DNA from 4 places in the Streptococcus sp. BS35b genome. Region 4 is predicted to be linked to each of the others. Evidence: predicted binding sites of a transcription regulator. Region 4 holds the regulator's gene; each other region holds the start of a gene.

Region 1 (5,830 bases), on a different contig from region 4:
AATAATCCACTAGCGCCTGATAAACTCTAGCATCGAGATTCCTTTCGAAGATAGCCTTCCCCAAATGATAGGCTACGCCACCATTCAACCCTATGACCAAGCGCTGACTGAGTTCAGGGCCTAATAAACCCAGGCAATCCCGATAAGAGCGAGCTGAGGCAAACACAAGCTCATGCCCATAATCTTCAGCCTTTAAAAGAACCTGCTTAATCTCCTCATCTATGGTCATGTAGTCAAAAGACAGTGTCCCATCCAGATCAAATACGAATTTCATCTTCCTAGTCCTTGTTTAGTGTTCGAAGCGCTGCCTGATAGGTTTGCTCCATCAGCATGGTAATGGTCATAGGTCCAACTCCACCCGGTACAGGTGTGATGTGGCTGGCAAGTGGTGCAACAGCATCATAGTCAACATCTCCACAAAGCTTGCCATTTTCATCGCGGTTCATCCCAACGTCAATGACAACCGCTCCTGGTTTGACAAAGTCAGCAGTCACAAACTTAGCGCGACCGATTGCAACCACAAGAATATCTGCCTTAGCAGCCACCTTGGCAAGATGATGGGTGCGTGAGTGGGTCAAGGTCACAGTCGCATTTTTATCCAAAAGAAGCTGAGCCATGGGCTTTCCAACAATGTTTGAGCGACCGATAACAACCGCATTTTTTCCTTCTAGATCAATCTCATACTCATGAAACATTTCCATAATTCCTGCAGGTGTCGAAGGAATCATAACTGGATGACCAGACCAGAGGCGACCCATGTTTAGGGGATGGAAACCATCCACGTCTTTTTCGGGGTCAATGGCTAATAAAACTGCCTCTTCGTCAATATGTTTTGGCAAAGGTAACTGGACTAAAATCCCATGCCAAGCTGGATCTTGATTGTATTTGAAAATCAAGTCTAACAATTCCGCTTGGGTAATGGTCTCAGGAACTCGCACTACCTCACTACGGAAGCCAGCAGCGAGAGCTGACCGTTCCTTGTTGCGAACGTAGACTTGGCTGGCAGGATTGTCCCCCACCAAAATCACCACCAAGCCTGGAACTAAACCTGTTTCTTCTTTTAGTTTGGCAGTCTTTTCAGCTAACTGTCCTTGTAACTTAGCTGCAAGAGCCTTCCCATCGATAATCTGAGCCATATCTCTTCTCTTTTCTATCAAATATCTTCTATTATAACAAAAAATACCTTGTCATTCTAACATTTCTTGACTAATAGACCTTATAGTCTGAAACTATAAGAAAAAGCCCTTATAGAGCTTTTGTACCTATTTATACTGGGTAAATCTGTCATGCTTTCTTTTTAACTTTTGGAGCCGGTAAGACTTCATACATATCCTTAATTAATCTCGTTAGAAATGACTTATCCTCAATGTCTTCTATCAAAATCATCTCCTTAGCTCCTTCATAAGGACGTTCAAGCCTAGTCTTTCCCAGTTGATCCATGACCACCTTCACAGGCTTCAGTAACAAACGATTATCATAGACTCCCCCAATAATCTTCCCACGATAATAAAGGATATACTCTCCCATCATTGGACGATAACTCATCTCCTCTAGCTCTGATAGCTGTTCGAGAATGAAATCTAAATATTCTTTACTGGAAGCCATGATGCCTACTCCATTTCTTCTAAAAATGAGGTCTTACAAAACCTTACTCAAAAATTCCTTGGTCCGTTGTTCTTTTGTTTGATCGAAAATCTCCTCTGGTGTTCCATCTTCGACAACAACTCCATCCGCCATAAAGATAACACGGTCTGCTACCTCACGCGCAAAGCCCATTTCATGAGTCACAATCACCATAGTCATCCCTGATTTAGCGAGGTCTTGCATAACAGCTAGGACTTCTCCAACCATCTCAGGGTCTAGGGCTGAAGTCGGCTCATCAAAAAGCAAAACATCTGGTTCCATAGCAAGTCCACGTGCAATGGCAATCCGTTGTTGCTGACCACCTGACAAACTCTGTGGATAGGCCGTTGCCTTATCTGGCAAGCCAACTTTTTCTAACAGTTCCTGTGCTCTTTTCTCCGCAACTTCCTTGCTTTCACCTTTGGTTTTAATTGGTGACAAAGTGATATTTTCCATCACTGTCATATTGGGAAAGAGGTTGAATTGTTGGAATACCATACCCATCTTTTCACGCATAGCAAAAAGGTCATTTTTCTTATCTGTGATATCAACTCCTTCAAAGATAACCTTACCTTTACTTGCTTCTTCAAGGAGATTCATCGAACGAAGGAGAGTTGATTTCCCGCCCCCTGACGGACCGATAATGACCACAACTTCTCCACGTTTAATCTCAAGATTGATGCCTTTTAAAACTTCATTTTTCCCAAAAGACTTATGTAGTTCTTCAATTTTAATCAAGGTTTCTGTCATTATTTCTTGTCTCCTTGTCCAATATGTTTTTCAAATGCTTTCAACGCCACTGTCAAAACAGAGGTCATAATCAAATAGTAAAAGGCTGCAAATAAAAGGGGAGTCAACGGTAAATACGTTGTTGTTGCTACTGTCGTTGCACCATTCCACAACTCCATCACCCCAATCGCCGACAAGAGGGAACTATCCTTGATAATGGTGATAAATTCATTTCCTAGAGCTGGAAGAATATTTTTGATAGCTTGTGGCAAAATGACATAACGCATGGCATTTTTCGGACGAATACCTAAAGAATATGCGGCCTCTAACTGCCCTTTAGGAACCGCATTGATCCCCGCACGAACAGTTTCTGAAACGTAAGCTCCACTGTTCATAGAAATAATCAGAATACCAGGAATCAAACGAGAAAGATCAACTCCTAAAATTCCCACTTGAATAGTCGGAGCATTGATATGCATAAGAGCAAAGGTAATCATAATCTGAACCATCATCGGAGTACCACGGAAGATCCAAACATACACATTTGCAAACCAAACGAGCGGTTTAAAGCGTGATCGCTGAGCAAAGGCCAGTAACACGCCTATAATGGTTCCTAAGCAGACGACAAGGATGGAAATTAACACGGTAATCAGAGCACCATAGTTAAAATATGGTAAATACTTTGGTAAAAAAGAAAAATTCATATTCAATCAACTTTCTATGTATTAGATTGTATGATTATAACATGAATTGAATTAAAATGCAATCCCTTTTCCCTAATTTTAACAATTAACTTGATAGAATAGAGAAATAGAGAGAAATCACAGTTTTTTTCTAGTCAACTACCTCTTGTTTATGGTAAAATAGAAACGATAAGAAATGGAGGAGAATCAAAATGGAATCACATTTGGTTAGAATCATTAACCGCCTAGAAGCAATGACAAAAGATGGTGGAAATCTAAAACGTAATTTTGAACGTGAAGGTGTTGTTGTCGCAGAAGTTGCATACAGCCATGACGAAGAAAACGGATCACTCTTCACCCTTCGCGATGTAGAAGCTCGTGAAACTTATACCTTTGATAGCATTGATTTGATTGCAATGGAGATCTACGAACTTCTTTACTAATATAAAAACAACGGGCAGTAAGTCCCGATGAATGAGAATCCTTTTTGTCACCACAAATGGGATTTTTTCTTACCTTCAATGTCGCTTGATTCTCCATAAATCCTTCTTTTAAAAACGACCACTTCCCAATCTTTTTACTTGCTTTACACCTTAATCATGCTATAATGAGAGTATAAAACTTTGACTATTCTTGACCTTTTTCTTAGGCCAAGTATACGAATGAAATGAGGTAGATGTATGCTCTGTCAAAACTGTAAAATAAACGACTCAACAATTCATCTGTATACCAATATCAATGGGCAGCAAAAGCAAATTGATCTCTGTCAAAACTGCTATAAAATTATCAAAACAGATCCAAATAATACTCTCTTTAAAGGAATGACTGACTTAAACAATCATGACTTTGATCCATTCGGCGACTTTTTCAATGACTTGAACAATTTCAAACCTTCTTCTAATAACGTCCCTCCAACTCAATCTGGTGGGGGATATGGAGGAAACGGTGGTTATGGACCTCAAAACCGCGGACCGCTTCAAACACCTCCTCCTAGCCAAGAAAGAGGACTCCTAGAGGAGTATGGTATCAACGTGACTGAAATAGCTCGTCGAGGAGATATTGACCCTGTTATCGGTCGAGATGAGGAGATTATCCGAGTTATCGAAATCCTCAACCGAAGAACCAAGAACAACCCTGTCCTTATCGGAGAACCTGGTGTTGGTAAAACAGCTGTTGTAGAAGGTCTAGCTCAGAAGATTGTCGATGGTGATGTTCCCCATAAACTCCAAGGCAAGCAAGTTATCCGTTTGGATGTGGTCAGTCTAGTTCAAGGAACAGGTATTCGAGGTCAATTTGAAGAGCGTATGCAAAAGCTCATGGAAGAAATCCGCAAACGCGAGGACATCATTCTCTTTATCGATGAAATCCATGAAATTGTTGGTGCAGGATCTGCTGGCGATGGCAATATGGATGCAGGAAATATCCTCAAACCTGCCCTTGCCCGTGGTGAATTGCAACTGGTCGGTGCCACTACTCTCAATGAATACCGTATCATTGAAAAAGATGCTGCTCTAGAGCGCCGTATGCAGCCTGTCAAGGTAGATGAACCAACTGTCGAAGAAACCATTATCATCCTCAAAGGGGTTCAAAAGAAATACGAAGACTACCATCACGTCAAGTATACTGATGCTGCTATCGAAGCTGCTGCGAATCTTTCCAATCGCTATATCCAAGACCGCTTCTTGCCAGACAAGGCTATTGACCTTTTAGACGAAGCCGGTTCAAAGATGAATTTGACGCTGAACTTTGTTGATCCTAAAGTAATTGATCAGCGCTTGATTGAGGCTGAGAATCTCAAGGCTCAAGCTACACGAGAGGAAGACTTTGAAAAAGCTGCCTACTTCCGTGATCAGATTGCCAAGTACAAGGAAATGCAAAAGAACAAGGTGACCGATCAGGATACTCCAATCATCAGCGAGAAAACCATTGAACATATCATCGAGCAGAAAACCAATATCCCTGTTGGTGAGCTAAAAGAAAAGGAACAATCTCAGCTTATCCATCTAGCAGACGACCTCAAAGCTCATGTCATTGGTCAAGATGAAGCTGTCGATAAGATTGCCAAGGCCATCCGTCGTAATCGTGTTGGACTTGGTACTCCCAATCGCCCAATCGGAAGTTTCCTCTTTGTCGGACCAACTGGTGTCGGTAAGACAGAACTCTCTAAACAACTAGCCATTGAGCTCTTTGGTTCTGCTGACAGCATGATTCGCTTTGATATGAGTGAATACATGGAAAAACACAGCGTGGCTAAATTGGTCGGAGCCCCTCCAGGTTATGTCGGCTACGATGAAGCTGGTCAGTTAACGGAAAAAGTTCGTCGCAATCCTTACTCTCTCATCCTTCTCGATGAAGTTGAAAAAGCCCACCCAGATGTGATGCACATGTTCCTCCAAGTCTTGGACGATGGTCGTTTGACTGATGGGCAAGGACGAACAGTTAGCTTTAAGGATGCCATCATTATCATGACCTCAAATGCGGGTACTGGTAAGGCCGAAGCCAGCGTTGGTTTTGGAGCTTCTCGTGAAGGGCGAACCAACTCTGTTCTCGGTGAACTCGGCAACTTCTTTAGTCCTGAGTTTATGAACCGTTTTGACGGCATCATCGAATTTAAACCTCTCAGCAAGGACAACCTTCTCCAAATCGTCGAACTCATGCTAGCAGATGTCAACAAACGCCTCTCCAGCAACAATATCCACCTTGATGTGACAGACAAGGTCAAGGAAAAGTTGGTTGACTTGGGATATGATCCAAAAATGGGAGCACGCCCACTCCGCCGTACCATTCAAGACCAT
Region 2 (5,830 bases), on a different contig from region 4:
TTGGATCCAGCCCATTAGTCGGCTCGTCTAATATAAGAAACTGAGGATCACCCAGCAAAGCTACTGCCAAACCCAAGCGTTGACCTTCCCCCAGAGACAGGCTTGACAAGAGGTCCTTCCTCTTATGAGCGATTCCAGTCATCTCCAAAACCTCATCGATCCGAGACTTGGAAATAGCATTACTCGCCGCAATAATTCTCAAGTGGTCATAGACCTTTCGATTTGGCAGACCGCCAATGCCATCAAAGGCTGCACCTACCGTTCTGAGCGGATAGGTCATTGATTGATAGGTTTGCCCATCAAAAGTTGCAGTTCCTGCTGTCGCCCAATCTAACCCCAAGAGAATCCTCAAGGTCGAACTTTTCCCTGCACCATTTGGGCCTAGAAAAGCTGTAATCCGACCGCTTCTAGCTGTAAAAGAAATATCTTCTAAAATCTGCTTGCTGCCATGCTTTTTGCAGACGCCTTCTATTTTCACCATATGTTCCATACTGAACTCCTTTATCTTTATTTTCTCCAGTATACCCAATCTAGTTCAGAATTAGTTCAGAGATTAAACAGAAATTTCAGAAAAAGTTGATCCACTTTTCAAAAGTCGCTCTAGCTTCATTAGAAAGAACTCAGTTTTTCTTTTCCTTTACTCCATTCTTTTTTATAATTCTGAGGTTTATGTATAGAGACTTTATTATCATTCTAGTCTCAAAAAGTCATTTATCAAACTTCATCAAGAGCAGTCTTTATGATATAATGAAAGAAGAAAACTGAAAGGAACTACCATGTCAAAAGAAGTTATTGTTGAAAGTTTTGAACTTGACCACACCATTGTCAAAGCACCCTATGTTCGCTTGATTGGAGAAGAAACAGGGCCAAAGGGAGATGTCATCTCCAACTTTGATATCCGCTTGGTGCAACCAAACGAAGACTCTATCCCTACTGCTGGCCTTCACACTATCGAACACCTCTTGGCCAAACTCATCCGTACCCGCATTGACGGCATGATTGACTGTTCACCATTTGGTTGCCGTACAGGTTTCCACATGATTATGTGGGGACGTCATACCAGCGCTGAGATTGCTGCTGTCATCAAGGATTCACTCAAGGAAATTGCTGAGACCACTACTTGGGAAGATGTCCCTGGAACAACCATCGAATCTTGCGGAAACTACAAGGACCACAGCCTCTTTTCTGCTAAGGAATGGGCGAAGCTCATCCTGGAACAAGGTATTTCAGATGATGCCTTTGAGCGTCATGTCATCTAAACACAGAAGGAACCAGCTTTTTAGCTAGTTCCTTCTTTTTTTATTCTCAAAATCGCGAGTTAGGCTTTTTCACGAATGACCAAAACGCCATCTTCCATATCTGCTTCCAGATGTTTGGCATCTAGATGATCCAAGTGGAAGTCTGTCACCTTATCACGGATTTGTTGTTCAACCACGCGACGGAGAGGACGAACACCCATAACTTCGTCATAGCCTTCTTCTGTGATAAAGTCCTTAGCTGCTTGGCTAACTTCAAGGTCGATTCCTTTCTTAGCCAAGGTTTGGTTGACTTCAGCCAACATCAAGTCCACAATCTTAGAAAGATCTTCCTTATTCAAGTGTGAGAACTCGATAACTGCATTAAAGCGATTGAGGAATTCTGGACGGAAGTATGGTTTCAAACGATCCATTAATTCTGGTTTGTCTGCATCTTCCGTCAAGTTGGCTTCATAGCCAAATCCAGCGTTTGATGTTGCGATAATGACAGTGTTTTTGAAGTTCACGGTATTTCCTTGACCATCAGTTAAACGACCGTCATCCAAGACTTGGAGGAGAAGGGTAATTACTTGAGGATCAGCCTTTTCAATTTCGTCCAAGAGAATAATAGAGTAAGGATTGCGGCGAACACGTTCTGTCAAGGTATTGCTATTGTCATCATAACCCACATAACCTGCTGTTGTACCGATTAGCTTAGATACAGCTGTGCGGTCACTGTATTCAGACATATCCAAGCGGATGATTGCGTCCTTGGTTCCAAACATATCGAGCGCCAATTGCTTAGCAAGCTCGGTCTTCCCAACCCCAGTTGGACCTACAAAGAGGAAGCTGCCGATTGGCCGATTGCCTTCATCAAAACCAGCACGGTTACGACGGATAGCACGAGCCACTGCTTCTACTGCCTTATCTTGACCGATAACCTTGTGTTCCAAACGATGGGCCATATCTTTCAAACGTTCGATGTCTGATGCTCCCATTTGTGATACCGGAATACCAGTCATACGTTCTACAGATTCAGCCACATCGTTGACACTCGCAGTCACCTTCATATCTTCTGTGTGGTTTTCGATTTTCTTCTCTAATTCTGCAATACGTGTTTTAGCATTGAGAGCTGCTTCAAAGTCTTCTGCCTCAACTGCTTTTTCTTGCTTGTCTTTTTCTGCCTCAATTTCTCTTTCAACAGCATGCACATCTGTTACAGGATGTTGGGCTGCCAAGTGAGCTGCCGTAACATCGACAAGGTCGATAGCCTTATCTGGCAAGCTACGTTGAGGAATGTATTGGACAGAATAATCCACTGCTGCTTTCAAGACTTCGTCTGGCAAGATGACATTGTGGTGTTGTTGATAGAGGTCGCGAATCCCTTGAAGGATTTTAAAGGTATCCTCTGCTGAAGGAGCATTGACCTTGACTTCGTTGAAACGACGAGCAAGAGCTGCATTTTTCAAGATGGTGTTACGGTATTCGTCTTGAGTCGTTGCCCCAATAACGGTTAACTCACCTCGAGAGAGAGCTGGTTTGAGAATATCCGCAAGACCTTTAGAACCACTTTCACCTCCGATTGAGCCAGCGCCAAGGATTTGGTGAATTTCATCAAAGAAGAGGATAATATTTCCTGCTTCTTTTACTTCATTGACTAAGTTTTGAACATTTTCTTCAAAGCTACCACGGTATTGAGTACCAGCCTCAAGACCTGAGATATCAATAGAAATGATGTCCTTGTTCTTAATAGCAGCTGGAACATCTCCGTTCACAATGGCTTGTGCTAGACCTTCGACAACGGCTGTCTTACCAACACCTGCATCTCCGACCAGAACAGGATTATTTTTCGTACGACGTGAGAGGATTTCAGCTGTTTCTTGAATTTCCTTGTTTCGTCCGATAACAGGATCCAACTTGCCCTCACGAGCTTCTGCTGTCAAGTTACGACCTAGCTTAGCAAGGACACCGTCTTGTTTCATACCTGAAGCGTGTTGTTGCATTTGCACCTCAGATTCTGCATTTCCCGGCAATTGACCAGTTGCACGATAGTGAGCGAATTCCTCAGGTGTCACTTCTCGTCCATTAATCAAGTAGCGACGGTTCTCAGAACTGTATCCTCGCATGCCACCCATCAATTGGTTAAATAAATCATCCATGTTGTTAAAGTTATTAAAGTTGTTGTTCATATTCTTTACCTCGTTTATTCTTAATTAGATGCGATCTCTGATATTGACTATCTTTGACCTTTGTTTTAAAAATTTTAGACTAGCTAACTTGCTATCCTAAGAATAACTTCTGGTTTTTCTTTTTTAAATAAGCCTTTTATCATTTTCTTTTCAAAGTCTGTTAGATTTAACATAGGCCTCACCCCTTTCTAGGGTATCTATTATACATTTTCAAGAAATAGAATCATTGAAAATGAGTTTTTCTAAGGAAGTCATTTTCCTTATGTTTCTACTATATCACATTGGTCAGTAAAAGTCAATAACTTTTTGACTAAATTTGACTATTTTTAAAAAAGTTTTTAAAGCACAAGAAAACCAGTTAGATTAACTGGCTTTCTTTCTATTCTAATTGAATATTAGCTCAATGCATCATCCATTGAAAGAACTTCGTGGAAGACACGTTGTGTTAATTCAGTTTTTTGTTCTGGAGTGAGGTATTTAGTGTTTACACAGTATCCTGAGATACGAACGATGACATCTTCGCCATTCATAATCTTGTCATAAACATCTTTCAAGTCCATTACGTTCAAGTTACAGTGTTGTCCACCGTTTTCGAAGTAACCATCAAGGATTGTTACCAAGTTGTCCACTTGTTCGCCACGAGTTTTACCAAGAGCACGTGGAGAAACTTGAGTTGTCAATGAGATACCGTCAGCTGCGTAACCAAAGTCTAGGCTAGCAAGTGAGTTCAAGTTTTGCAACCATCCACCTTTAGCTTTGTTAGATGGGTTAGCACCTGGTGAGAAGAATTCAAGTTTAGACAAGTTCACAGAACCATCTTCGTTGAGGTATACGCCTTTGTGGACTGGTGAGTTACCAGTTTGTTTAGAGTAAGCAACGTTAGATGTGATGGTCAAAAGTGATACTGTGGCTTCTGCGTTCTTGTAGAGTTTGTGGCTACGTAGACGAGTTGTGTAAGCTTCAATCAACCATTCTGCCAATTCGTTTGAGCGTGGATCATCTTCACCCCAACGTGGGTATTCACCGATTGTTTCGTAATCGTAGATGTAGCCATTTTCGTCACGGATTGGTTTAACTGTAGCGTATTTGATTGCTGACAATGTATCAACAGTGTTGGCAAATCCACAGATACCGAATCCCATGTTTGCACGTTGTTTAGTTGGCAAGAAGGCCATTTGAACAGCTTCGTAGTTGTACTTATCAGTCATGTAGTGGATGATGTTCAAAGCATCTACGTAAGTGTCAGTCAACCAGTCAAGAGATTTTTCAAAGTTAGCTTTAACTGATTCGAATTCAAGAACTTCGTCACGGATTGGTTCGATGTCAAATACCTTGTAGTCTTTGTGAACATCGTCGTAACCACCGTTCAAACCAGTAAGAAGGGCTTTCAATACGTTAACACGAGCACCGAAGTACTGGATGTTGTGACGTTGTTCTTCATTTTCTGGGTCAAGTGGAGATACACAACATGAGATACAGCTCATTTCACCGTATCCGTCTTTAGCCATTGTTGTAACACCTTCATATTGGATTGAAGAGTGTTTGTGGCTCATGTGCATACAGTAACGACGGAAGCTATAAGGTAATTTGTCAGTCCAAAGAACTGTCAAGTTTGGTTCTGGAGAGTTACCGATATTGTCAAGAGTATTCAAGAAACGGTAGTCCATCTTAGTAACACGGTGACGACCGTCGTTACCCATACCAGCCATAGAAGTTGTGATGAAGGTTGGGTCACCTGAGTACAATTGGTCATAAGCTTTTGTACGAGCAAATTTAACTGTACGAAGTTTCATAACGAAATCATCAACGAATTCTTGGATTTCTGATTCAGTAAATGTACCACGAGCAAGGTCACGTTCTGCAAAGATATCGAGTACGATTGGCACACGTCCTAGAGATGTTGCAGCACCGTTGATAACACGGCAGACAGCCATGAAGGCGATGTTCACCCATTGGATAGCTTCTTTGACGTTCATCGCTGGTTTGCGAACGTCAACACCGTAAAGGTCACCCAAGCGAACAACTTGTTGCAATGCTTGGTACTGAAGGTTTACTTCTTCACGAAGACGGATTGTTTCTTCATCGATTTCTTTGATCGCATTCCAGTCGTTTACTTTTTCTTGCATCAAGTAGTCTGCACCGTAAAGAGCAAGACGTGCGTAAACACCGATGATACGTCCACGTGAGTAGGCATCTGGAAGACCAGTTACAGTGTGAGCGTGACGAGCGCGACGGATGTTTGAAGTATAGGCACGGAAGATACCGTCGTTAACTGTTGTTACGTATTTAGTGAAGATTTCGTGAACAGCTGGATCTGGTTCGTATCCATTTTCTTTCAAAGTAGTTTCAGCCATACGGATACCACCTTTTGGCATGAAGTTCAATTTGAAGAGTTCATCGTTTTGG
Region 3 (5,830 bases), on a different contig from region 4:
TGGACGATCAATTGCAATAAAACCATCAAGAGTACAGAAACTGCTAAAATCATCAATTGAACATTTGTCAAGCTAATTGGCCCCAAGTCAAAGCGAACTGTTTCAATTGCTTGAGGGAAGGCACGAGTATTGGCGCCTACTAGATAAACCATTCCGTATTCCAGTAGGAAAGACACTCCGATGGCAGTAATCAATACAGCAATACGTGTAGAGTGTCGCAAAGGACGGTAGGCAAGAAATTCAATCACAACACCAAGTAGTGCGGTTCCTGCCATTGAAATAATCAAAGCTAAAAAGAAATCCATTTGGAAGGAATTAATCAAAAAGTAACCAATAAAGGCACCTATCATATAAATATCACCGTGGGCGAAGTTGATGAGTTTGATAATTCCATAAACCATGGTATAACCCAAGGCCAAAAGTGCATAAACACTACCCAGAATTAAACCATTCACAAGTTGTTGGAGCATAGCATTCACTCTTTTCTATCGTTATTTTTTAGAAAATTTCATCATTTTCACAAGTTCATAAACACCGAAACAGGGAGTGAGTCAAAGGCTCATTCCCTATTTCAACTACTATTCTAATGTTATGGTTTTACAACTTCTGCTGCTTCTACTTTACCATTGTTCATGGTCATCATGTAAGCAGTTTTCACTGTATTGTGGTCAGCATCAAAGCTCGTTTGACCAGTTACACCATCAAAATCTTTTGTTTTAGCAAGGTTATCCTTGATCTCACCTGAGTTTTTAGCACCTTTTGCAGCATTGGCTACTAGGTAAACTGAGTCATAAGCCAAGGCTGAGAAGGTTGAAGGCTCTTCATTATATTTAGCACGGTATGCTTCAAGGAAGGCTTTAGCTTTTTCAGAAACATCAACTGTAGTTGAGAATCCTGAGATGAAGTAAATGTTTGATGCTTTTTCAGCTGTTGCTTGTTGAACAAATTCTTCACCGTTAAATCCATCACCACCAACGATTGGTTTATCAATTCCCATACCACGGGCTTGGTTTACAATTTTACCTGCTTCTGTGTAGTAGCCTGGAACAACGATAGCGTCAAACTCTTTCCCTTTCATTTTAGTAAGTGCTGCTTGGAAGTCTGTATCACCTGCTACAAACGTTTCATCTGCTACAATCTCACCCTTGTAGGTTTCGCGGAAAGATTTAGCAATACCTTTAGCATAGTCACTAGCATTGTCCGTATAAAGAACAACCTTCTTAGCATTCAACTTGTTTGTTACATAGTTAGAAATAATCTTCCCTTGGAAGCTATCTTGGAATGTTCCGATAAATAGGTAATCTTGACCTTTAGTCAAACCGTCTTGAGTAGCACTTGGTGAAATCAATGGCACTCCAGCTTTGGTAGCGTTAGCTACAGCTGCAGCAGTTGCACCAGATGTCGCAGGCCCTACAATAGCTGCTACTTTTGATTGGGTAACAAGGTTCGTTGTAACAGAAGCTGCTTCGGCAGTCTCTGACTTGTTGTCTTTGTCTACAACTTCGATTTGTTTTCCATCGATACCACCTGCTGCATTGATTTCATCAACGGCAAGTTGAGCTCCTTTTTGTTCAGATGTTCCGTAGGCTGCTACGGCACCTGTTTCTTCAAAGTTAAATCCGATTTTAATTGTCTTTTCATCGACTGAGTTACCAGCAGCGTTTGAGGCTCCTGATTTGACCTCTCCACAAGCAGCGAGAAGGGCTACGCTAGCAAGGGCCACAAAAGATAGGGCAAATTTTTTCTTCATTTTTTATCTCCTTATAATATTGTTCCAAAATAGTATGTTAAGAATATACCGAATTATCAGAAAATTGTCAACCTTTTTATTCACTTTTTTAAATGATAACGTTTTCTTTATTTCGATAGAGATTGCCAACAAAGGGAGTTTCTAACTCTTGAATGTGACACCGTCTAATTTTCTTGATAAATCTTTCCTTACCTAATCTCTCTACTAAGTCATCTAACTCCTCAGTTGGAACATAGAGTTGCAAATAGCGATGCTTCTTAGAATGGTAACAGATGTCACCGTATTCCTGAAGTTTCTTTGCATCCCGATTATAGTAAAGATAGATGATTAATCCTGAACGATTGACCTTTTCAAACATGATAAATCCTCTTTCTAAGAAATCTTCTCCTATTATATCAAAAAAAGCAAACCCCGTCGAGTTTGCTTTTTAGCTTGGTTAGCTCAAAGAATTGTTGGCCATGATTTCATCAATAAAACCATACTCAAGTGTTTCTTGGGCACTCATCCAGTAATCACGTTCTGCGTCTACATGAATTTGCTCAACTGTTTTACCAGAGTTATCTGCAAGAATTTGCTCCAAAGTCTTACGAGTTTTGAGCAAGTGTTCTGCAGCGATTGCCATATCTGTTTGTTGGGTACCACCGCCTGTACCACCCATTGGTTGGTGAATCATGTACTCTGCATTTGGAAGCATAAAGCGTTTGCCTTTTGCACCACTTGATGCAATGATAGTCCCCATTGAGGCTGCCATCCCCATAACGATTGTTTGGACATCTGCCTTGATAAAGTTCATGGTATCAACGATTGCCAAACCAGCTGAAACAGAACCACCCGGAGTATTTACATAAAGGTAAATATCTTTTGTACTGTCTTGGGCATCCAAGAAGAGCAATTGGGCGATAACGGAGTTGGCCATGTTGTCTTCAACTGGTCCAGTCAACATGATGATACGATCTTTTAGTAGACGTGAGTAAATATCATAGGAACGTTCTCCACGGCTTGTTTGTTCAATAACTACAGGAATCATTCATTTCTCCTTTTATGTTGAATTTTCTTAGTCTTACGACTCAATACAGAACTATTATATCTTTTTGGTCAAAAAAGGTCAAATTTTTGCTCTATTCTCTAAACAGAAACAAAAACTCAACCTCCTTTCAAGTTAAAAACGAACTTCTAGTTTCACTATTTACTTTGGGATTTTATTTAGTACCGAACAAGCGGTCTCCAGCATCTCCAAGACCTGGAACGATATAACCGTGTTCGTTCAAGCGTTCATCCAAAGCCGCAGTAAAGATTTCTACATCTGGGTGTGCTTCTTGAAGGGCTTTTACACCTTCTGGAGCAGATACCAGGCAGACAAACTTGATATTTGAAGCACCACGTTTTTTAAGCGAATCTACAGCCAAGATTGCTGAGCCACCTGTTGCAAGCATTGGGTCAACGACAAAGATTTGACGTTGGTCAATATCTTCAGGCAATTTCACCAAGTATTCAACTGGTTGAAGGGTTTCTTCATCACGGTACATACCGATGTGTCCAACTTTTGCTGCTGGAACCAGATTCAAGAGACCATCTACCATCCCGATACCTGCACGCAAGATTGGAACAATCGCTAATTTTTTACCAGCCAATTGTTTTTGAACGGTCTTTGTAATAGGTGTTTCGATTTCAACGTCTTCAAGTGGAAGATCACGAAGTACTTCATATCCCATCAACATTGCAATCTCATCTACTAGCTCACGAAAAGCTTTTGTAGAAGTGTCTGTACGACGCAAGATTGACAATTTGTGTTGAATGAGTGGATGATTAATGACTTCAATTTTTCCCATTTTCTGAGTTCCTTCTTTCAATTTATTCTTCTTATTATATCAAAAAACGGTTTAAAAAGCTTTCTAAACCATTTATTTTTATTAATTTTTAAATCAAATCTGCCTCTTGGAGAGCTGTCTGAACAGTCTCTAATGGTAAATGGGTTAGCTCGGTCCCTTTTTCTTGATAGAGGTATTTGGCATAGTCATCCATTCGGTACTGGTTGATATAAACCACGCGCTTGCAACCAACCTGTAGCAGTTGTTTGGTGCAGTTCAGACAAGGGAAATGGGTCACATAGGCTGTAAAACCTCTGGGAACCCCTCGTTCGGCTCCTTGCAAGATGGCATTAACCTCGGCGTGAAGGGTTCGGACACAGTGACCTTCAATGACTAAACATTCGTGGTCAATACAGTGCTCCGTTCCCGATACGGAACCATTATAGCCTGTTGAAATGACTTTATTGTCCTTGACTAGGACAGCTCCCACCTTGGCACGTTTACAGGTCGAACGATTGGCAATCAGTAAAGCCTGGGCTGCAAAGTACTCATCCCAAGCCAGTCTTTTTTCTGTCATAAATCTTCTCCTTTTCCTCTATTTTTTGAAAAATGGCAAGCGTAAATCGGCAATCTTTTCAGCTGGAACCTTCATGCCATCCTTGATCCATTTGAGCAGGACTGATACGATGGCAGAACTCCAAAAGGAATGAAGGTAGCTGCTAACGCCTTTTGACTTTCCGTGGTATTTTTCCAGAAATTCCTGCATGGCTTGGACAAAAATCTTTTCTAAGTGGTAGTCCAGAGCAAGTTGGATGACCTTGGCTTCTTTCTTGGCTGCACGGAAAAGGTGAACCCAGACTAGATAAAGGTCTGTTTTGACATCGTAGTGGCTCAACTGTTCCATAATATTATGGACACTGCGTTTAAAGACGCTTTCCAAAATCTCTTCTTTGGAGTCATAGTTACGATAGAAGGCGGCACGAGAGACGCCCGCCCGCTTGACTAATTCTGAAATACTGATCTTTGCCAAGTCCTTTTTCTCTAGAAGTTGCAAAAGAGCCGTCTCGATTGCTTCTCTGGTTAAAAAATTGGATTCTTGATTTGATTTTCTGAGATTTTCAAGAGAGTTTTCAGATATTCTACGTTCAGACATAACAATTTCTTTCTACTTGTAACAACAGACGGATGGTGCTTTTGTTTCAAGGACATTCATGATACAATTGTAAAAAAAGACAGAACCTTTGTCAATGTATAAGTGACAAAGATGGAGAATTTCTATGACTTGGAAGATTGTGGCTGACTCTGGTTGTGATTATCGCCAACTGGCAACTCCTGCTATTGATACTGAATTTGTTAGTGTTCCTTTAACCATTCAAGTAGCTGATCAGGTCTTTATTGATGATGCCAATCTTGACATTGACCACATGATGGAAACCATGTATGCGACTTCTGAGGCTTCAAAATCAGCTTGTCCTAGCCCTGATGATTACTTGCGTGCATTTGAAGGTGCTAAGCATATCTTTGTCGTTACTATCACTGGTACTCTTTCAGGTAGCCATAATAGTGCACAGCTCGCTAAAAATATCTACCTTGAAGAACACCCTGACACTCAGATTCATGTGATCGATACATTGTCTGCAGGTGGTGAGGTTGACTTGATTGTCGAAAAAATCAATAGCTTGATTGATCAAGGACTTTCTTATGAGGAAATTGTTGAAGCCATTACAGCCTACCAAGAAAAAACGAAGTTGCTCTTTGTCCTTGCTAAGGTCGATAACTTGGTCAAAAATGGTCGTTTGAGTAAGCTTATCGGTACAGTTGTTGGCCTTCTCAACATCCGTATGGTTGGGGAAGCAAGTGAAACTGGAACCCTAGAACTGCTCCAAAAAGCGCGTGGACCAAAAAAATCCCTTCAAGCAGCCTATGAAGAACTCATCAAGGCTGGCTACGCTGGTGGCCGTATCGTCATGGCTCATCGCAGCAATGAAAAATTCTGTCAGCAATTGTCAGAACGCTTGCTGGAAACCTTCCCACAAGCCAATATCAAAATCATCCCGACGTCTGGTCTCTGCAGTTTCTATGCAGAAGATGGCGGTTTATTGATGGGATATGAAATTAACTAAGATTATGAGCAACAAGAGATGCCAAGCATCTCTTGTTTTTTGTGGTACAATAGAGCTATGAAACATTTTGATACTATTGTCATCGGTGGAGGGCCTGCTGGCATGATGGCTACGATTTCCAGTAGCTTTTATGGTCAGAAAACTCTTCT
Region 4 (5,830 bases):
GATGCGAGCCAATCCTTGGCAAATCCTGTGGCATTTTAAAATCCCTGTCAGCCTACCCTACTTTTATGCAGGTCTGAGGGTCAGTGTCTCCTACGCTTTTATCACAACCGTGGTGTCCGAGTGGCTAGGAGGTTTTGAAGGTCTTGGTGTTTATATGATTCAGTCCAAGAAACTGTTTCAGTATGATACCATGTTTGCCATTATTATTCTGGTGTCGATTATCAGCCTTATCGGTATGAAGTTGGTCGATATTAGTGAAAAATACGTGATTAAATGGAAACGTACTTAAATAGAGCGTTTTAGAAAAAGAAAAGAGGAAATGAAAATGAAGAAAACATGGAAAGTGTTTTTAACGCTTGTGACAGCTCTTGTAGCTGTCGTGCTGGTGGCTTGTGGTCAAGGGACTGCTTCTAAGGACAATAAAGAAGAACTCAAGAAGATTGACTTTATCCTAGACTGGACGCCAAATACTAACCACACAGGGCTTTATGTTGCCAAGGAAAAAGGTTATTTCAAAGAAGCTGGAGTGGATGTTGATTTGAAATTGCCACCTGAAGAAAGTTCTTCTGACTTGGTTATCAATGGCAAGGCACCATTTGCAGTGTATTTCCAAGACTACATGGCTAAGAAATTGGAAAAAGGGGCAGGAATCACTGCCGTTGCCGCTATCGTTGAGCACAATACATCAGGAATCATTTCTCGTAAATCTGACAATGTGAGCAGTCCAAAGGACTTGGTTGGTAAGAAATACGGTACTTGGAATGACCCAACGGAGCTAGCTATGTTGAAAACATTAGTAGAATCACAAGGCGGAGACTTTGAGAAGGTCGAAAAAGTACCAAACAACGACTCAAACTCGATTACACCGATTGCCAATGGCGTCTTTGACACCGCTTGGATTTACTATGGGTGGGATGGTATCCTTGCCAAATCGCAAGGCGTAGATGCTAACTTCATGTACTTGAAAGACTATGTCAAGGAGTTTGACTACTACTCACCCGTTATCATCGCTAACAACGACTATCTCAAAGACAACAAAGAAGAAGCTCGTAAAATCATCCAAGCCATCAAAAAAGGCTACCAATATGCCATGGAACATCCAGAAGAAGCTGCAGATATCCTCATCAAGAATGCACCTGAACTCAAGGAAAAACGTGACTTTGTCATCGAATCGCAAAAATACTTGTCAAAAGAATACGCAAGTGACAAGGAAAAATGGGGACAATTTGACGCAGCTCGCTGGAATGCCTTCTACAAATGGGACAAAGAAAATGGTATCCTTAAAGAAGACTTGACTGACAAGGGCTTCACTAACGAATTTGTAAAATAATGACAGAAATTAGACTAGAACACGTAAGCTATGCCTATGGCGATGAAAAGATTTTGGAGGACATCAACCTGCAGGTGACTTCGGGTGAAGTGGTTTCTATCCTAGGTCCAAGTGGTGTTGGAAAGACTACTCTCTTTAACCTAATCGCTGGGATTTTAGAAGTCCAGTCTGGGCGAATTGTCCTTGACGGCGAGGAGAATCCTAAGGGGCGCGTGAGTTATATGTTGCAAAAGGATTTGCTTTTGGAGCACAAGACGGTGCTTGGCAATATCATCCTGCCTCTCTTGATTCAAAAGGTGGATAAGGCGGAGGCCATTGCCCGAGCGGATGAAATCCTTGCGACCTTTCAGCTGACAGCTGTACGGGATAAGTATCCTCATGAACTTAGCGGTGGGATGCGCCAGCGTGTGGCCTTGCTTCGGACCTACCTTTTCGGGCACAAGCTCTTTCTCTTGGATGAGGCCTTTAGCGCCTTGGATGAGATGACCAAGATGGAACTCCACGCTTGGTATCTGGAGATTCACAAGCAGTTGCAACTGACGACCTTGATCATCACGCATAGTATTGAAGAGGCTCTCAATCTCAGCGACCGCATCTATATCTTGAAAAATCGTCCCGGGCAGATTGTTTCAGAAATTAAACTAGATTGGTCTGAAGACGAGGACAAGGAAGTCCAAAAAATTGCCTACAAACGTCAAATATTAGCAGAATTAGGCTTAGATAAGTAGAAAAATAGGGAGTTGGTGAAGATTATCCTTTACCAGCGCCCTTTTCCTTTAAAAAAATCAAAAATTTCGGTATAATAGTCAAAGATAGTCAAGGTTCAAAGAAGGAGTTTGATTTACTATGAGATTTAAAAATACATCAGATCATATCGAAGCCTATATCAAGGCGATTTTAGACCAATCTGGTATTGTGGAATTGCAACGGAGCCAGTTAGCAGATACCTTCCAGGTTGTACCGAGTCAGATTAACTACGTCATCAAGACCCGCTTTACGGAAAGTAGAGGTTACTTAGTTGAGAGTAAACGAGGTGGTGGAGGCTACATTCGCATAGGGCGGATTGAGTTTTCCAGTCATCATGAGATGCTCCGCGATTTGCTTTACTCGATTGGTGAGCGAGCTAGTCAGGAGATCTATGAGGATATTCTCCAGCTTTTGGTGGAGCAGGACTTAATGACCAAGCAGGAGATGACCTTGCTAACTTCAGTAGCAACGGATCGTGTCCTAGGGGAAGAAGCCTCAGTTGTCCGTGCCAATATGCTCCGACAGCTATTACAAGAGGTAGATAGAAAAGAGAAGTAAGATGAACTATTCAAAAGCATTGAATGAATGTATCGAAAGTGCCTACATGGTTGCGAGCCATTTTGGAGCTCGTTATCTAGAGTCTTGGCATTTATTGATTGCCATGTCCAATCACAGTTATAGTGTGGCAGGTGCAACTCTAAATGATTATCCATACGAGATGGACCGTTTAGAAGAGGTTGCGTTGGAACTGACTGAAACGGACTATAGCCAAGACGAAACCTTTACAGAATTACCCTTTTCCCATCGTTTGGAAGTTCTCTTTGCAGAAGCAGAGTATGTGGCCTCAGTGGTCCACGCAAAGGTGCTAGGGACAGAGCATGTCCTCTATGCGATTTTGCATGACGGCAATGCCTTGGCGACTCGTATCTTGGAGAGGGCTGGTTTTTCTTATGAAGACAAGAAAGATCAGGTCAGAATTGCTGCTCTTCGTCGCAATTTAGAGGAACGTGCAGGTTGGACAAGAGAAGACCTTAAGGCTTTGCGTCAACGCCATCGCACAGTAACTGACAAGCAAAATTCTATGGCCAATATGATGGGCATGCCTCAAGCTCAAAGTGGCGGTCTAGAGGACTACACACATGACCTGACGGAGCAAGCGCGCTCTGGTAGATTGGAGCCAGTTATCGGTCGTGACAAGGAAATCTCACGTATGATTCAGATTTTAAGTCGAAAGACCAAAAACAATCCGGTCTTGGTTGGAGATGCTGGTGTCGGGAAAACAGCTCTAGCACTTGGTCTTGCTCAGCGTATTGCTAGTGGGAATGTACCTGCGGAAATGGCCAAGATGCGCGTTTTGGAGCTTGATTTGATGAATGTTGTTGCGGGGACACGTTTCCGTGGAGATTTTGAAGAGCGCATGAACAATATCATCAAGGATATCGAGGAAGATGGCAAAGTAATCCTCTTTATCGATGAACTCCACACCATCATGGGTTCTGGAAGTGGTATTGACTCGACTCTGGATGCGGCCAATATCTTGAAGCCAGCCTTGGCTCGTGGAACTTTGAGAACGGTTGGGGCCACCACTCAGGAAGAATACCAAAAACACATAGAAAAGGATGCTGCCCTTTCTCGTCGTTTTGCCAAAGTGACGATTGAAGAGCCAAGTTTAGCTGATAGCATGACTATTTTGCAAGGTTTGAAAGCGACCTATGAGAAACACCACCGTGTGCAAATCACAGATGAAGCCGTTGAAACAGCTGTCAAGATGGCGCATCGTTACTTGACCAGTCGTCACCTACCAGACTCTGCTATCGATCTTTTAGATGAAGCAGCAGCAACTGTGCAAAACAAATCCAAGCATGTGAGAATGGACGAATCCGACTTGAGCCCAGCTGACAAGGCCTTGATGGATGGCAAGTGGAAACAGGCAGCCCAGCTAATCGCAAAAGAACAAGAATTGCCTGTCTATAAAGACTTGGTAACAGAGTCTGATATTTTGACCACCTTGAGCCGTTTGTCAGGTATCCCAGTCCAAAAGCTGACGCAAACGGATGCTAAGAAATACCTGAACTTGGAAGCGGAACTGCACAAACGTGTCATCGGACAAGATCAAGCTGTTTCAAGTATTAGCCGTGCGATTCGTCGCAATCAGTCAGGTATTCGCAGTCACAAGCGTCCGATTGGTTCCTTTATGTTCCTAGGACCAACGGGTGTCGGAAAGACTGAATTGGCCAAGGCCTTGGCAGAAGTCCTCTTTGATGACGAATCAGCCCTTATCCGCTTTGATATGAGTGAATATATGGAGAAATTTGCAGCTAGCCGTCTCAATGGAGCTCCTCCGGGCTATGTGGGCTACGAAGAAGGTGGAGAGTTAACCGAGAAGGTCCGCAATAAACCATACTCCGTACTCCTCTTTGACGAGGTAGAGAAGGCTCACCCAGATATCTTTAATGTCCTCTTGCAAGTCTTGGATGATGGAGTTCTAACAGACAGCAAGGGTCGTAAGGTTGATTTTTCAAATACCATCATTATCATGACTTCAAACCTTGGTGCGACAGCCCTTCGTGATGACAAGACTGTCGGTTTTGGGGCCAAGGACATTCGTTTTGATCAGGAAAATATGGAAAAACGAATCTTTGAAGAGTTGAAAAAGGCTTATCGACCAGAGTTTATCAACCGTATTGATGAAAAGGTGGTCTTCCATAGCTTGGATAGCGAACACATGCAGGAAATCGTTAAGATCATGGTGAAACCATTGATTGCCAGCCTAGCAGAGAAAGGCATCGACTTGAAACTGCAAGCTTCAGCGTTGAAGTTACTAGCAAGCCAAGGTTATGATCCAGAAATGGGAGCTCGCCCACTTCGCAGAACACTGCAAACAGAGGTGGAAGACAAGCTAGCTGAGCTCCTCCTCAAGGGAGAACTGGTAGCAGGTAAGACTCTCAAGATTGGTGTCAAAGCTGGTCAATTAAAATTTGATATTGCTTAAAAATAGAGAATCAGGAGTGATCCTGGTTCTTTTTGTGTTTATTTTTATAAAACCAAAGGAAACAAGTTGACAATATGTAAATATTGGTTATAATAAGAATAGATAGATATCAAGATTTGTATAGAATGAAAAAGAGCAGAGTTTCCTGAAATTTCCACCATTTCAATAGAGCCCTGTTTCTTTTTTTGCGTATGAAATGAAAATAACGTAAACCTAGCCAAAGAGTGAATTTTAGATAGGTTAAGAAGGGAAATAGATGAACATTTTAGTTGTAGATGATGAGGATATGATTAGAGAGGGAGTAGCTGCTTTTTTGAGAGAAGAAGGCTATCATGTTATTCTAGCAAAGGATGGGCAGGAGGCTTTGGAGAAATTTCATGAGTTCCCTATTCATCTGATGGTCTTGGATCTGATGTTACCGAAGCGGAGTGGATTTGAGGTGTTAAAAGAAATTAATGGAAATCATGATATTCCTGTAATCGTCTTAAGTGCGCTCGGAGATGAGGAAACTCAGATGCAGGTATTTGACCTTTATGCTGATGATCATGTGACGAAACCATTTTCACTGGTGCTCCTAGTCAAACGGATTCAAGCCTTGCTTAGGCGTTACTATGTTGTGGAGGATATTTGGCATTATCAAGATGTGACAGTGGATTTTACATCCTACCAAGCTCGAGTCAAGAACGAGGAGGTTGCAATTAAGCCGAAAGAATTGTTGGTTTTAAAATGTTTAATCCAACATAAGAACCAGGTCTTGAGTA

The links. Region 4 encodes CtsR, which represses protease genes until heat stress. Its sites were predicted from a motif close to TTGGTCAAAAAAGGTCAAANA; they were not measured.
Region 1: a site for CtsR is predicted at 3,656-3,676, ahead of HMPREF1149_RS08925 (ATP-dependent Clp protease ATP-binding subunit). Genes of this name have one in related genera too.
Region 2: a site for CtsR is predicted at 3,475-3,495, ahead of HMPREF1149_RS06845 (ATP-dependent Clp protease ATP-binding subunit). Genes of this name have one in related genera too.
Region 3: a site for CtsR is predicted at 2,842-2,862, ahead of HMPREF1149_RS09030 (ATP-dependent Clp protease proteolytic subunit). Genes of this name have one in related genera too.

Annotation. Positions count from the first base shown of each region.
Region 1 covers NZ_ALKH01000011.1:78,781-84,610, forward strand. Annotated here, with positions in the region: gene HMPREF1149_RS08895 (HAD hydrolase family protein) at 1-274, opposite strand, end outside; gene HMPREF1149_RS08900 (bifunctional methylenetetrahydrofolate dehydrogenase/methenyltetrahydrofolate cyclohydrolase) at 279-1,136, opposite strand; gene HMPREF1149_RS08905 (TfoX/Sxy family protein) at 1,285-1,605, opposite strand; gene HMPREF1149_RS08910 (amino acid ABC transporter ATP-binding protein) at 1,639-2,373, opposite strand; gene HMPREF1149_RS08915 (amino acid ABC transporter permease) at 2,373-3,056, opposite strand; gene HMPREF1149_RS08920 (DUF1797 family protein) at 3,248-3,478, shown strand; gene HMPREF1149_RS08925 (ATP-dependent Clp protease ATP-binding subunit) at 3,716-5,830, shown strand, end outside.
Region 2 covers NZ_ALKH01000004.1:252,456-258,285, forward strand. Annotated here, with positions in the region: gene HMPREF1149_RS06835 (ABC transporter ATP-binding protein) at 1-490, opposite strand, end outside; gene HMPREF1149_RS06840 (S-ribosylhomocysteine lyase) at 777-1,259, shown strand; gene HMPREF1149_RS06845 (ATP-dependent Clp protease ATP-binding subunit) at 1,319-3,424, opposite strand; gene pflB (formate C-acetyltransferase) at 3,820-5,830, opposite strand, start outside.
Region 3 covers NZ_ALKH01000011.1:103,718-109,547, forward strand. Annotated here, with positions in the region: gene HMPREF1149_RS09015 (branched-chain amino acid ABC transporter permease) at 1-470, opposite strand, end outside; gene HMPREF1149_RS09020 (ABC transporter substrate-binding protein) at 590-1,750, opposite strand; gene HMPREF1149_RS09025 (YlbG family protein) at 1,839-2,108, opposite strand; gene HMPREF1149_RS09030 (ATP-dependent Clp protease proteolytic subunit) at 2,187-2,777, opposite strand; gene upp (uracil phosphoribosyltransferase) at 2,950-3,579, opposite strand; gene HMPREF1149_RS09040 (deoxycytidylate deaminase) at 3,668-4,135, opposite strand; gene HMPREF1149_RS09045 (TetR/AcrR family transcriptional regulator) at 4,154-4,711, opposite strand; gene HMPREF1149_RS09050 (DegV family protein) at 4,836-5,681, shown strand; gene HMPREF1149_RS09055 (NAD(P)/FAD-dependent oxidoreductase) at 5,739-5,830, shown strand, end outside.
Region 4 covers NZ_ALKH01000002.1:68,419-74,248, forward strand. Annotated here, with positions in the region: gene HMPREF1149_RS04560 (ABC transporter permease) at 1-289, shown strand, start outside; gene HMPREF1149_RS04565 (ABC transporter substrate-binding protein) at 326-1,330, shown strand; gene HMPREF1149_RS04570 (ABC transporter ATP-binding protein) at 1,330-2,058, shown strand; gene HMPREF1149_RS04575 (CtsR family transcriptional regulator) at 2,177-2,635, shown strand; gene HMPREF1149_RS04580 (ATP-dependent Clp protease ATP-binding subunit) at 2,637-5,069, shown strand; gene bgrR (response regulator transcription factor BgrR) at 5,326-5,830, shown strand, end outside.